Regions from separate parts of the Geobacillus lituanicus genome, predicted to be linked through region 2. Evidence: a T-box and tRNA genes for the amino acid it is inferred to sense, from the RefSeq annotation. Region 2 holds a T-box; the other holds one or more tRNA genes.
The links. A T-box is a leader RNA that pairs with one kind of tRNA and senses whether it is charged. The one in region 2 lies ahead of ACR1UW_RS14140 (valine--tRNA ligase), so its partner is inferred to be a tRNA-Val.

Region 1: it encodes a tRNA-Val, which carries the amino acid that the T-box ahead of ACR1UW_RS14140 (valine--tRNA ligase) is inferred to sense. The anticodon was not compared.

The regions. Positions count from the first base shown of each region.
Region 1 covers NZ_CP194773.1:1,172,442-1,177,295, forward strand. Annotated here, with positions in the region: gene ACR1UW_RS05935 (IS110-like element ISGka2 family transposase) at 1-1,110, shown strand, start outside; tRNA gene ACR1UW_RS05940 (tRNA-Val) at 1,579-1,651, shown strand; partial or broken gene ACR1UW_RS05945 (IS1634 family transposase) at 1,929-3,012, shown strand; partial or broken gene ACR1UW_RS05950 (ISL3 family transposase) at 3,139-3,696, shown strand; gene ACR1UW_RS05955 (DUF3986 family protein) at 3,755-4,045, opposite strand; partial or broken gene ACR1UW_RS05960 (IS982 family transposase) at 4,267-4,854, shown strand, end outside.
Region 2 covers NZ_CP194773.1:2,754,861-2,759,714, forward strand. Annotated here, with positions in the region: gene ACR1UW_RS14135 (bifunctional folylpolyglutamate synthase/dihydrofolate synthase) at 1-491, opposite strand, end outside; gene ACR1UW_RS14140 (valine--tRNA ligase) at 709-3,351, opposite strand; T-box leader at 3,452-3,781, opposite strand; gene ACR1UW_RS14145 (YszA family small membrane protein) at 3,921-4,109, shown strand; gene ysxE (spore coat protein YsxE) at 4,106-4,854, opposite strand, start outside.

The sequences.
Region 1 (4,854 bases), 1.6 Mb from region 2:
GGATTGGATGTTCATGCCGAAACCATCGTCGCCTGCGCGCTATGGGAAGAAGATGGACACATTCAAAAGGACATTCAAACCTTCTCCACGTTCTCGAAGGGACTTGGCGACCTGCTTGAGTGGCTCGAAGAACATGGCGTTACCCATGTCGCCATGGAATCCACCGGCGTGTATTGGAAACCGGTCTTCGCCTTCCTCGAGGGCTATGTCGACTTGACACTGGCCAATCCGCAGCGGATCAAAAATGTCCCGGGAAGAAAAACCGATGTCTCTGACGCCGAGTGGATCGCCAAGCTGCTCCGCCATGGACTCGTTGAAAAAAGTTTCGTCCCCCCAGCGGATATTCGCGAATTGCGGGATTTTACCCGCCTCCGCAAAAAGTGGGTCGGACAGCTGACTTCGGAGAAAAACCGGATTCAAAAAGTGCTCGAGTCTTCCAATGTCAAACTCGGCTCGGTCCTCTCCGATCTCTTCGGCGTTTCCGGAAAAGACATCCTCGCCCGGCTGCTTGAGAAGGGATACGTGGACAAGGACGAGTTGGATCAATGCCTGCGCGGAAGGCTCAAAAAGAAAAAGCAAGCGGTGTACGATTCGCTGCTCGGCACCTTGACCGAACACGAGCTCCGTCTCCTTCGCCTCTTGTGGAAACACGTTGAGGAATTGGAGCAGTTAATCGAAGAAGTCGACCAGCACATCGACCGCCTGCTCGAGCCGTATCGCGAGGAAGTGAACCTGCTGATGACCATGCCCGGAGTGAAAAAACAAACCGCCGCCGTCATCATAGCCGAGATGGGAACCGACATGAGCGTCTTTGAAACGCCGGAACGGGCGGCTTCATGGACTGGATTGTCCCCCGGCAACCATGAAAGCGCCGGAAAGCGAAAGAGCACGCGCACGACAAAAGGCAATCCCCATCTCCGATCGGCGTTATGCGAGGCGGCATGGTCAGCAGCTCGATCCAAGACGCATCCCTTGTCCCGAAAGTTTTGGTCGTTGGCGGCCCGATGCGGGAAGAAAAAAGCCCTCATCGCCATTGCTCGGCGGATGTTGGTGATCATCTTTTGCATGATCTCCCGCAAAGAGCCGTTCCGCCAACCACAACTTATTTAGTCTAGCCAAAAGGCAGACAGGTTATACGAGATGCCTAAAATCGGGCACCTCTGCTTTCCTATTGCCTTTTTTGGCCATTTTCAGTATACCCTCACGGATCAGGAGCGTATACCGCACTCACCAAGTGGTGGGGATTTTCACGGAAAAAACAAAAGCTCAAATTTACCCGACTAAAATTCCAGCATAATACCAAATTATTTCCATTAATGAAAGCTCTTTACCTGTTCTCACACAACGGCTTATTTAAAAAAGCAATAAGTAAAATTGGCATGGAAATTAAGTAATATCTTCAAAAAAGAGAATGTAGAAAAAATACGATGTCGAACCGTTCCAACACGCATTATTCCTTTCGGGGAAGGCACCTTTCCTTTTTTCATCATGAATAGCGATTTTTTTAAAAAAGTTGTTGACAACCAACTTGCCCGTCTATATAATTAAAAATGTGTTCGATAGCGAACAACAAAATATGATTCCGTAGCTCAGCTGGGAGAGCGCCACCTTGACAGGGTGGAGGTCGCTGGTTCGAGCCCAGTCGGAATCATCAAGTGAAATCCCTTGAGCCACAAGGCTTCAAGGGATTTTTTATTTCTGTTGTCATTCTTTATTTTTGGTGTTTTTGGTGACTTGGTGTGATTTTTGGAGTGATTGATTTAAAACTTTATTCCTCCTCAAACAATTGCTCGAATTTTTCGGCTGCTGTTTCTTGTATGCTTGGAAGCAAATGAGAGTAAGTATCCATTGTCATTTTGATACTCGCATGTCCTAACCGTTCCGAAACGATCTTCATATGAACATTTTGTTGTAACAGCAAAGCTTATTTGAATATAATAAGTGCCCTATTCAAGAAACTGGGTCTGCCTCAATTGATTGACCATCTCGTGCCCGTCGATCCGCAGTGCCAAACGCGAGTCAGCGATGCCGTTCAGGCCATCCTCTACAATGTGTTTGACGGCCGGCAAGCCCTTGTTCACTTGGAACATTGGGCTCAGGAGGTCGATTGTGAGAAACTCATCCGTCCCGATCTCCATCCCTCCTGGTTGAACGACGATGCGTTGGCCCGTCATCTCGATCGCCTGTATGAGGCTGGCATTCACAACGTCATCAGCACTTGCTTGATTCATATTTATCGAAAAGAAGGCCTTTCCCTCCGAGCCTTCCACGCCGATACGACGGACAAGACCGTTTACGGCGCGTATGAATCGGCCTCGTTAGAGGCCTTACAAATCACACATGGCTACAACCGCCATCATCGTTGGCAAAAACAGATCGGTTTCGGACTGGTCGGCAACGAGGACGGCATCCCGTTTTACGGCGATGTGCACGATGGCAACCTGCCCGATAAAACATGGAATCCCGAGGTGCTGTCTCGTGTCCATGAACAGCTGAAGCAGGCCAAAATCGAAGACGAATGGATTTACGTGGCCGATTCCGCCGCGATGACGAAAGAGACCCTGGCGCAAACCAAAGCGGCCAACGCTTAAGGAATGGAAGGGCCAACCCATGGATGCCCAAGAGATCTTGAAGCTGTATAAAGGGCAGATCTCGGTGGAAATGAACTTCGCTTTTTTGAAAGATCCGTTTTTCACGGATGAGATTTACGTCAAAAAACCAGAACGGGTCGCCGTATTGGGCTATTTGTTTCTGTTGGCCTTGGCTATTTACCGCGTTTTTCAGCGCCGAGTGCGTCAGTTTATTACTCCAGAACACCCGTTGAAGGGTCCTGGAGGCCGCAAGCTGACCCGGCCGACGGGACAGGCGATTTTTCAGCTATTTCAATATGTGAACGTCGTCCTGTTCAAGCTGCCGGATGGGCGCATCCAACGCTCACTGGATCGCTCCCTTACCCCTGATCAGCGAAGGATTCTGCAGGGATTGGGCATGGATGAGAGCATCTACGTGTAACGTGATACGGAACGACCAGCGATGGTAAAAAAAGGATTGCCATCGCTCGTTGTGTTGGTCAAAAAGTTATTCTGAAAAACTAAATAAAAAATCCTTTGTTTTGACCTTGTTAGGGTGCGAAATGGGAGTCCAGCGATGAAAAAAGCCATTCAAGGGGTGTGTCCGGAAGCGAAACATGTGGTCGATTATTTTCATGTGATTCAATTGTTTACGGAAGCGTTGGATCGATGCCGCCAATCCTTCGGAAAAGGGAACAAGAAACACGGGCATGTTCGGTATGTTTGCCGCTTATTGACCCAGTGTCCCGAGAAACTCACCGAGGAGGAGCGCCAAACGGTGCGGGAGTGGCAGAAAGAGAGCGATTCCTTGCAGGCTGTCTATCAATCCCTTCAACATTTTCGTTATGTATCCAAAAGCCAAAGCGAGCGACAAGCGAAACGTCGTTTGAACGCCTGGGTTCATCGGTATTTGTTTTGTCCTTGTTCTGCTGTTCGCGCCATCGCAAAATCACTTGTCAAACGAACAGACGAAATCATATCGTGCATTTTATCCCCTTATTCAAATGGGAAAATGGAGGGAACAAATAACAAGATCAAGCTGATGAAACGTCGGGGATACGGATACAGAAATATCCAGCGTTTTGCATTGCGGGTTCGGCTAGAAACAGCTAACATACTTTCATGACAGGTGCAAGTACAACTTTTGGTGATGAACCTTGTTTCTTTTTACATGGTAATTATTGTTATGAAAATTGCTCATCTACAGTTATATTATTTGCTTTTAACCATTCTTCAAATAGCTTACTTCCGACTTCATAAGATAAATCATCTGCATCAACAGTAAAAATCTTGTAACCATATTTTTCATGGAAATCATACTTATCTAATATTTTTTTAACTAATGTAGTATCTTGTTCATTATCTAAAAAAACTACCCATTTATTTTCATTCTGAATTTTATATGCGACTGCTTCTAAATCAACATTGTTCTCATAATATCCTAAATGAAGATGCTGATTTGGATCAAATTTCACGTTTATTCACTCCCTATAATTGATTTGATTACCATATGAAGTGATGTTTTTTCATATTAGGAGCTACATGATAATGTAGATAAGGTCCTTTTCCGTCAATATAATGATAATCTAATCTAAAACCCGTGGTGCTAGATAAACTCAAACAAGCATAAAAATAGCCCTTGCATGAGGATCTCCTTAAAATGAAAGTGCAACCAAACATTGAAAGGAGAATCCCTATGCAAGAACACTTTCATTTTACTACAGATCGAGCCAAGATTCAAAAGCAATATGCCGCCATTTTCTTTTTTGTCTCTGCCCAACTGTCATCGATTCAGATGTACCTACAGCGTCGCAACCGCCATTTGGTCAAACAGGAAGACGCCGCGGTCATCGCGATTCATCTTTTAGGAAAGTTGCTCGGTTTTACTTCTGAACGGGCGTGGCATCGTTTTGTCACGGGAAATTTGTTCACAAACGGCTCGTTTCTCGAACGTTCCCGGTATAACCGCCGCTGCCGGGCGCTTGGCTTCGCTATCAAATGGATCGCCGTCGTGAGCAAAACGCGGCCAACATCATGCCTATGCCGTCGTGGACAGCTTGCCGCTCCCGTTGTGCCATACGGCAAGAATGCATCGCGTCAAACGGTTTCAAGAGATCGCCGACATCGGGTATTGCGCTTCCAAAAAGCAATGGTACTACGGGTTGAAGCTGCACCTTCAAGTGACCGATCAAGGGCTGCCAATGGGGTATGTGGTGACGGAAGCATCTTGCCACGATCGAATCGCAGCCGAAAGCGTGATGACCCAAATTCCCCACCCGTATAA
Region 2 (4,854 bases):
ACGGAAACGAGCGGATAAATGATGTTGGTTGAGTCCAAGCGGCCGCCAAGCCCGACTTCGACGAGCACGATGTCTTGAATGTTCCGTTTTCCAAAATAATACAGCATCATCGCCGTGATCACTTCAAACTCGGTCGGTCCGCCAAACTCTGTTTGTTCCAACTCATCGGCAAGCGGCTGAATGACTCGCACGAGCTCGACGATCTCTTGATCGGAAATCGGTTCGCCGTTGATGCTGATTCGTTCGTTAAACTGCTCGACATACGGCGAGGTGAACGTGCCGACCGAATAGCCCGCCGCCTGCAAAATCGAGCGCAAATAGGCGACCGTTGACCCTTTGCCGTTCGTTCCCCCGATATGGACGGCGCGGACGCGGCGTTCCGGGTGGCCGAGTTGTTCCATCATCCATTCCATCCGTTTCAATCCCGGTTTCATGCCGAGCCGCAGCCGCCCGTGAATCCAAGCGACTGCTTCTTCATACGTTCGAACCATGTTCATCGTCCTCCTTTTTCCATTGGTGTCTTGCCGCCCCCTGCCGGCTTCATGCGGCAGATGCGCCCCACATCGAGAAGCGTGGCGAAAGCGAGTATATGTTGACAACAAACCTCTTCTCAGAATATGACAAACCTTCTATCATGATCCATCGAAAAAGACGAATCCACAGGAAAGCGGATTCGTCTTCATCATAATCAACCGCAAGATCGTTTGTCTACCGTTTGAGCTCGGCGAGGCGCGCCTTGACGGCTTCGCGTTTTTCGATGTAATCTTGCCGCTTGCGCCGCTCTTCTTCGACGACATGAGCCGGCGCTTTCGCCAAAAAGCCTTCATTCGCCAGTTTCTTTTCGACGCGCTCGACTTCTTTGTTCCATTTGTCAAGCTCTTTTTCAAGCCGCTTCATTTCTTCCTCAATATTGATCAATCCTTCAAGCGGCATGATGAGCTCGGCGCCGGTGACGACCGCCGTCATCGCTTTGTCCGGCGCGGGAACGTTTGTATCAATCAAGAGCTCGCTCGGGTTGCAGAACCGCTCAAGATAGGCGCGGTTTTTCATGAGCGCCGCCCGCACTTGTTCATCTTTCACCTTAATATAGAGCGCAATCGGCTTGCTCGGCGGCGTGTTCACTTCGGCGCGGACGTTGCGGACGGCGCGGATGATGTCGACGAGCATCCGCATTTCTTCCGCGGCTTCTTCGTTCGACAGCTCAGGGCGCACTTGCGGCCACGGAGCGACGGTGATCGATTCGCCTTCATGCGGCAAGTTTTGCCAAATTTCCTCGGTAATGAACGGCATGAACGGGTGAAGCAGGCGCATCGTGTTGTCGAGCACATACGCCAACACGGAGCGCGTCGTCTTTTTCGCCGCTTCGTCGTCACCGTAAAGCGGCAATTTCGCCATTTCAATGTACCAGTCGCACAAGTCGTCCCAAATAAAGTTGTACAGCGTACGCCCCGCTTCGCCGAATTCGTATTTCTCAGCGAGCTTCGTCACCGTCTCGATCGTTTCGTTGAGACGCGTTAAAATCCAATGGTCGGCGACCGTTTTTTCGCCGCTCAAATCAAGCTCCTCGTACGTCATGCCGCCCATGTTCATCAAGGCAAAGCGCGAGGCGTTCCAAATTTTGTTAGCAAAATTCCACGTCGCTTCGACTTTTTCTGTGCTGAAGCGCAAGTCTTGCCCCGGCGAGCTGCCGGTCGCCAAGAAGTAACGGAGCGCATCGGCGCCGTACTGGTCGATCACATCCATCGGATCGACGCCGTTGCCGAGCGATTTGCTCATTTTCCGCCCTTGGGCGTCGCGGACGAGGCCGTGGATGAGCACGTCTTTGAACGGACGCTTGCCGGTGAATTCAAGCCCTTGGAAAATCATGCGCGACACCCAGAAGAAAATGATGTCATAGCCGGTGACCAGCACATCGGTCGGGTAGTAGCGCTTGTAATCCGGCGATTCTGTATCCGGCCAGCCCATGGTCGAGAACGGCCAGAGCGCCGAGCTGAACCATGTATCAAGCACATCCGGGTCTTGTTCCCAGTTTTCGATGTCTTTGGGCGGCTCATGGTCGACGTACACTTCACCCGTTTCTTTATGGTACCAAGCTGGAATCCGGTGCCCCCACCAAAGCTGGCGCGAGATGCACCAGTCGCGGATGTTCTCAAGCCAATGCAAATACGTTTTTTCAAACCGTTCCGGCACGAACTGCACTTTGCCGTCCGTTTGCTGGAGCTTGATGGCGGCTTCGGCGAGCGGCTTCATTTTCACGAACCATTGCGTCGACAAATACGGTTCAATAACCGCGCCGCTTCGTTCGCTATGGCCGACCGAGTGAACATGCTCTTCAATCTTAAAGAGAACGCCTTGTTCTTGCAAATCGCGGACGATCTGCTTCCGGCATTCAAACCGGTCAAGCCCTTGGTATTGCATGGCGTTTTCATTCATCGTGCCGTCTTCGTTCATGACGAGAATGCGCGGCAAGTTGTGGCGATTGCCGATTTCAAAGTCGTTCGGGTCGTGCGCCGGCGTAATTTTGACCGCTCCGGAGCCGAACTCCATATCGACATATTCGTCGGCAATGATCGGAATTTCGCGGCCAACGATCGGCAGTTTCACCATTTTGCCGATCAAGTGCTTGTACCGCTCGTCATCCGGATGCACGGCAACGGCCGTATCGCCGAGCATCGTCTCCGGACGGGTCGTCGCCACTTCGATGAAGCCGGAGCCGTCGGCGAGCGGATAGCGCATATGGTAGAGCGCGCCTTTCACTTCTTTATAAACAACCTCAATGTCCGACAACGCGGTTTTCGTCACCGGATCCCAGTTGATGATGTATTCGCCGCGGTAAATGAGCCCTTTCCGGTAGAGCGAGACGAACACTTCGCGCACCGCTTTGGAAAGCCCTTCGTCAAGCGTAAACCGCTCGCGCGTGTAATCAAGCCCAAGCCCTAACTTCGCCCATTGACTGCGAATATGGCCGGCGTATTCTTCCTTCCACTTCCACGTTTCTTCTAAAAATTTTTCCCGGCCTAAATCGTAGCGCGACAGCCCTTGCTGGCGCAATTTTTCCTCGACTTTCGCCTGGGTGGCGATGCCGGCGTGATCCATTCCCGGAAGCCACAAAACGTCATACCCTTGCATCCGCTTCATGCGGGTAATGATGTCCTGCAGCGTCGTATCCCACGCATGCCCTAAGTGCAATTTGCCGGTGACGTTGGGCGGCGGGATGACGATCGTAAACGGTCGTTTGTTCGGATCACCGGTCGCTTCAAAAAATTTTCCTTTCAGCCACCATTCGTAGCGCCCGGCTTCAACGGCGCGATGGTCGTATTTCGGCGGCATCGACACTTCGTGCTGTGCCATGTTTCATTTCCCTCCTTCAACATGATGGACAATGCGGCCGACGGCGGCTTCCCACTAAGCAATGCCGCACAGCCGGCAAGCAAAAAAGCCCCTTTCATCCAAAAAGGACGAAAGGAGCTGCTTTCGCGGTACCACCTTTTTTCTTAAGCCTAGAAGGCTGGTGATGAAGAGAACCGCAACACGGCCAACCCACCGGTGAAACATCGGCTGGCGAGCCCACAATCAGTTTGGTTGACCGGCCTTCTAGAAGCTTAAGCGCTTCATTGGCATAACGGCATGATGCCGGCTTCCTCTACTCGGCAGCAGCGCCTTTCAAAGAAGCAGCTCAAGGGCGACCTTCCAGCAACCGTCATCCTAGGAAATCTCGCAGCTTCCGATTTCCCTCTCTGCAGGCGCGGACCGCTGTACTCCTCCCCGTCTTCGCTTTTGTCATCATTGTTCGATTATTATACTACCATTGTCCATCATCTTTGCCAAGTTTTTATTTATTTATTCCATTGGCCGGCGGTTGGTGACAAACATTTTGTTGTTTCATATTGTATAGTAAACCCGGGAAGGAGGGAACACCGATGCGGCGATTCAACCCGTATTCATGGCCGCCTTGGCTGAGGCAAGTGCGCGCCGTCTGCGCCCAAGTGATCATCCCGCTCACCATTTTTCAAGCCATTCGCACCATTTTTTTGCCGACGACATTTGACGTCATTTTGCTGGCTGTTTTTGTTTTGCTCGCTGTGGCGCTCCACTTGGAATGGATTTAACCGCTGCCGTCCTCTTCCGCTGGCGTTTCAGAGCCGGCCGTTTCATCCTGCGGCTGCGCAGCATCGCGTTGGACAAGATGCATGACAACGGCCTCCATGTTTTTAAAAGCCATATAGCAGCGCAGCAGGGCAGCAACGTGCTCACGCTCGTTCCGTTCCTTATGTGAAACGGCCTCATAGCGTTCGAGGCAGCGGACAAACCCACACGGTTCGGCCAAATGGCTGTAGAGAAACGCCCGTTCTGCGGCGGACAACGGCAGTTCCGTTTCATACTCAGCAAGCCCATCGAACCATTCCCGTTCAAGCGGTGAAATTGTGCGCACATGGTTGCGAAAAATAGAAACTAAATCGTATACCGGAGAATTCCAATGCGCCCGCTCCCAGCTGATCCAATACGGCGCCACGTAATGAGAAAGGCGCGCCTTTCCGTGCACCCAGACGATTCGCCATTGCTTCGTTTCCTTCACCGCTTCCTCCCAAGCAGCAAGCTGCTCCTCGGCAAACCAATACGCGCGCATCACTTCATGGAAATACGTACAGCATTGCAGCTGAAACGGCGACATGTACCACGCTGTCTCGTACCGTTCGACCCGCTCCTCCCAAACGGCCCGCGCCCGTTGCCATTCGTCTTTTTTTTGTTTTTGGTAGGCGTCGATCTCCTCTTCACTCGCTTGCACGGTGCGGACCGTCGTGCGGTGAAGGCGGGCGAGTTCGCGAAAAAAAGGGCGAACAGCGGTCTCTCTCG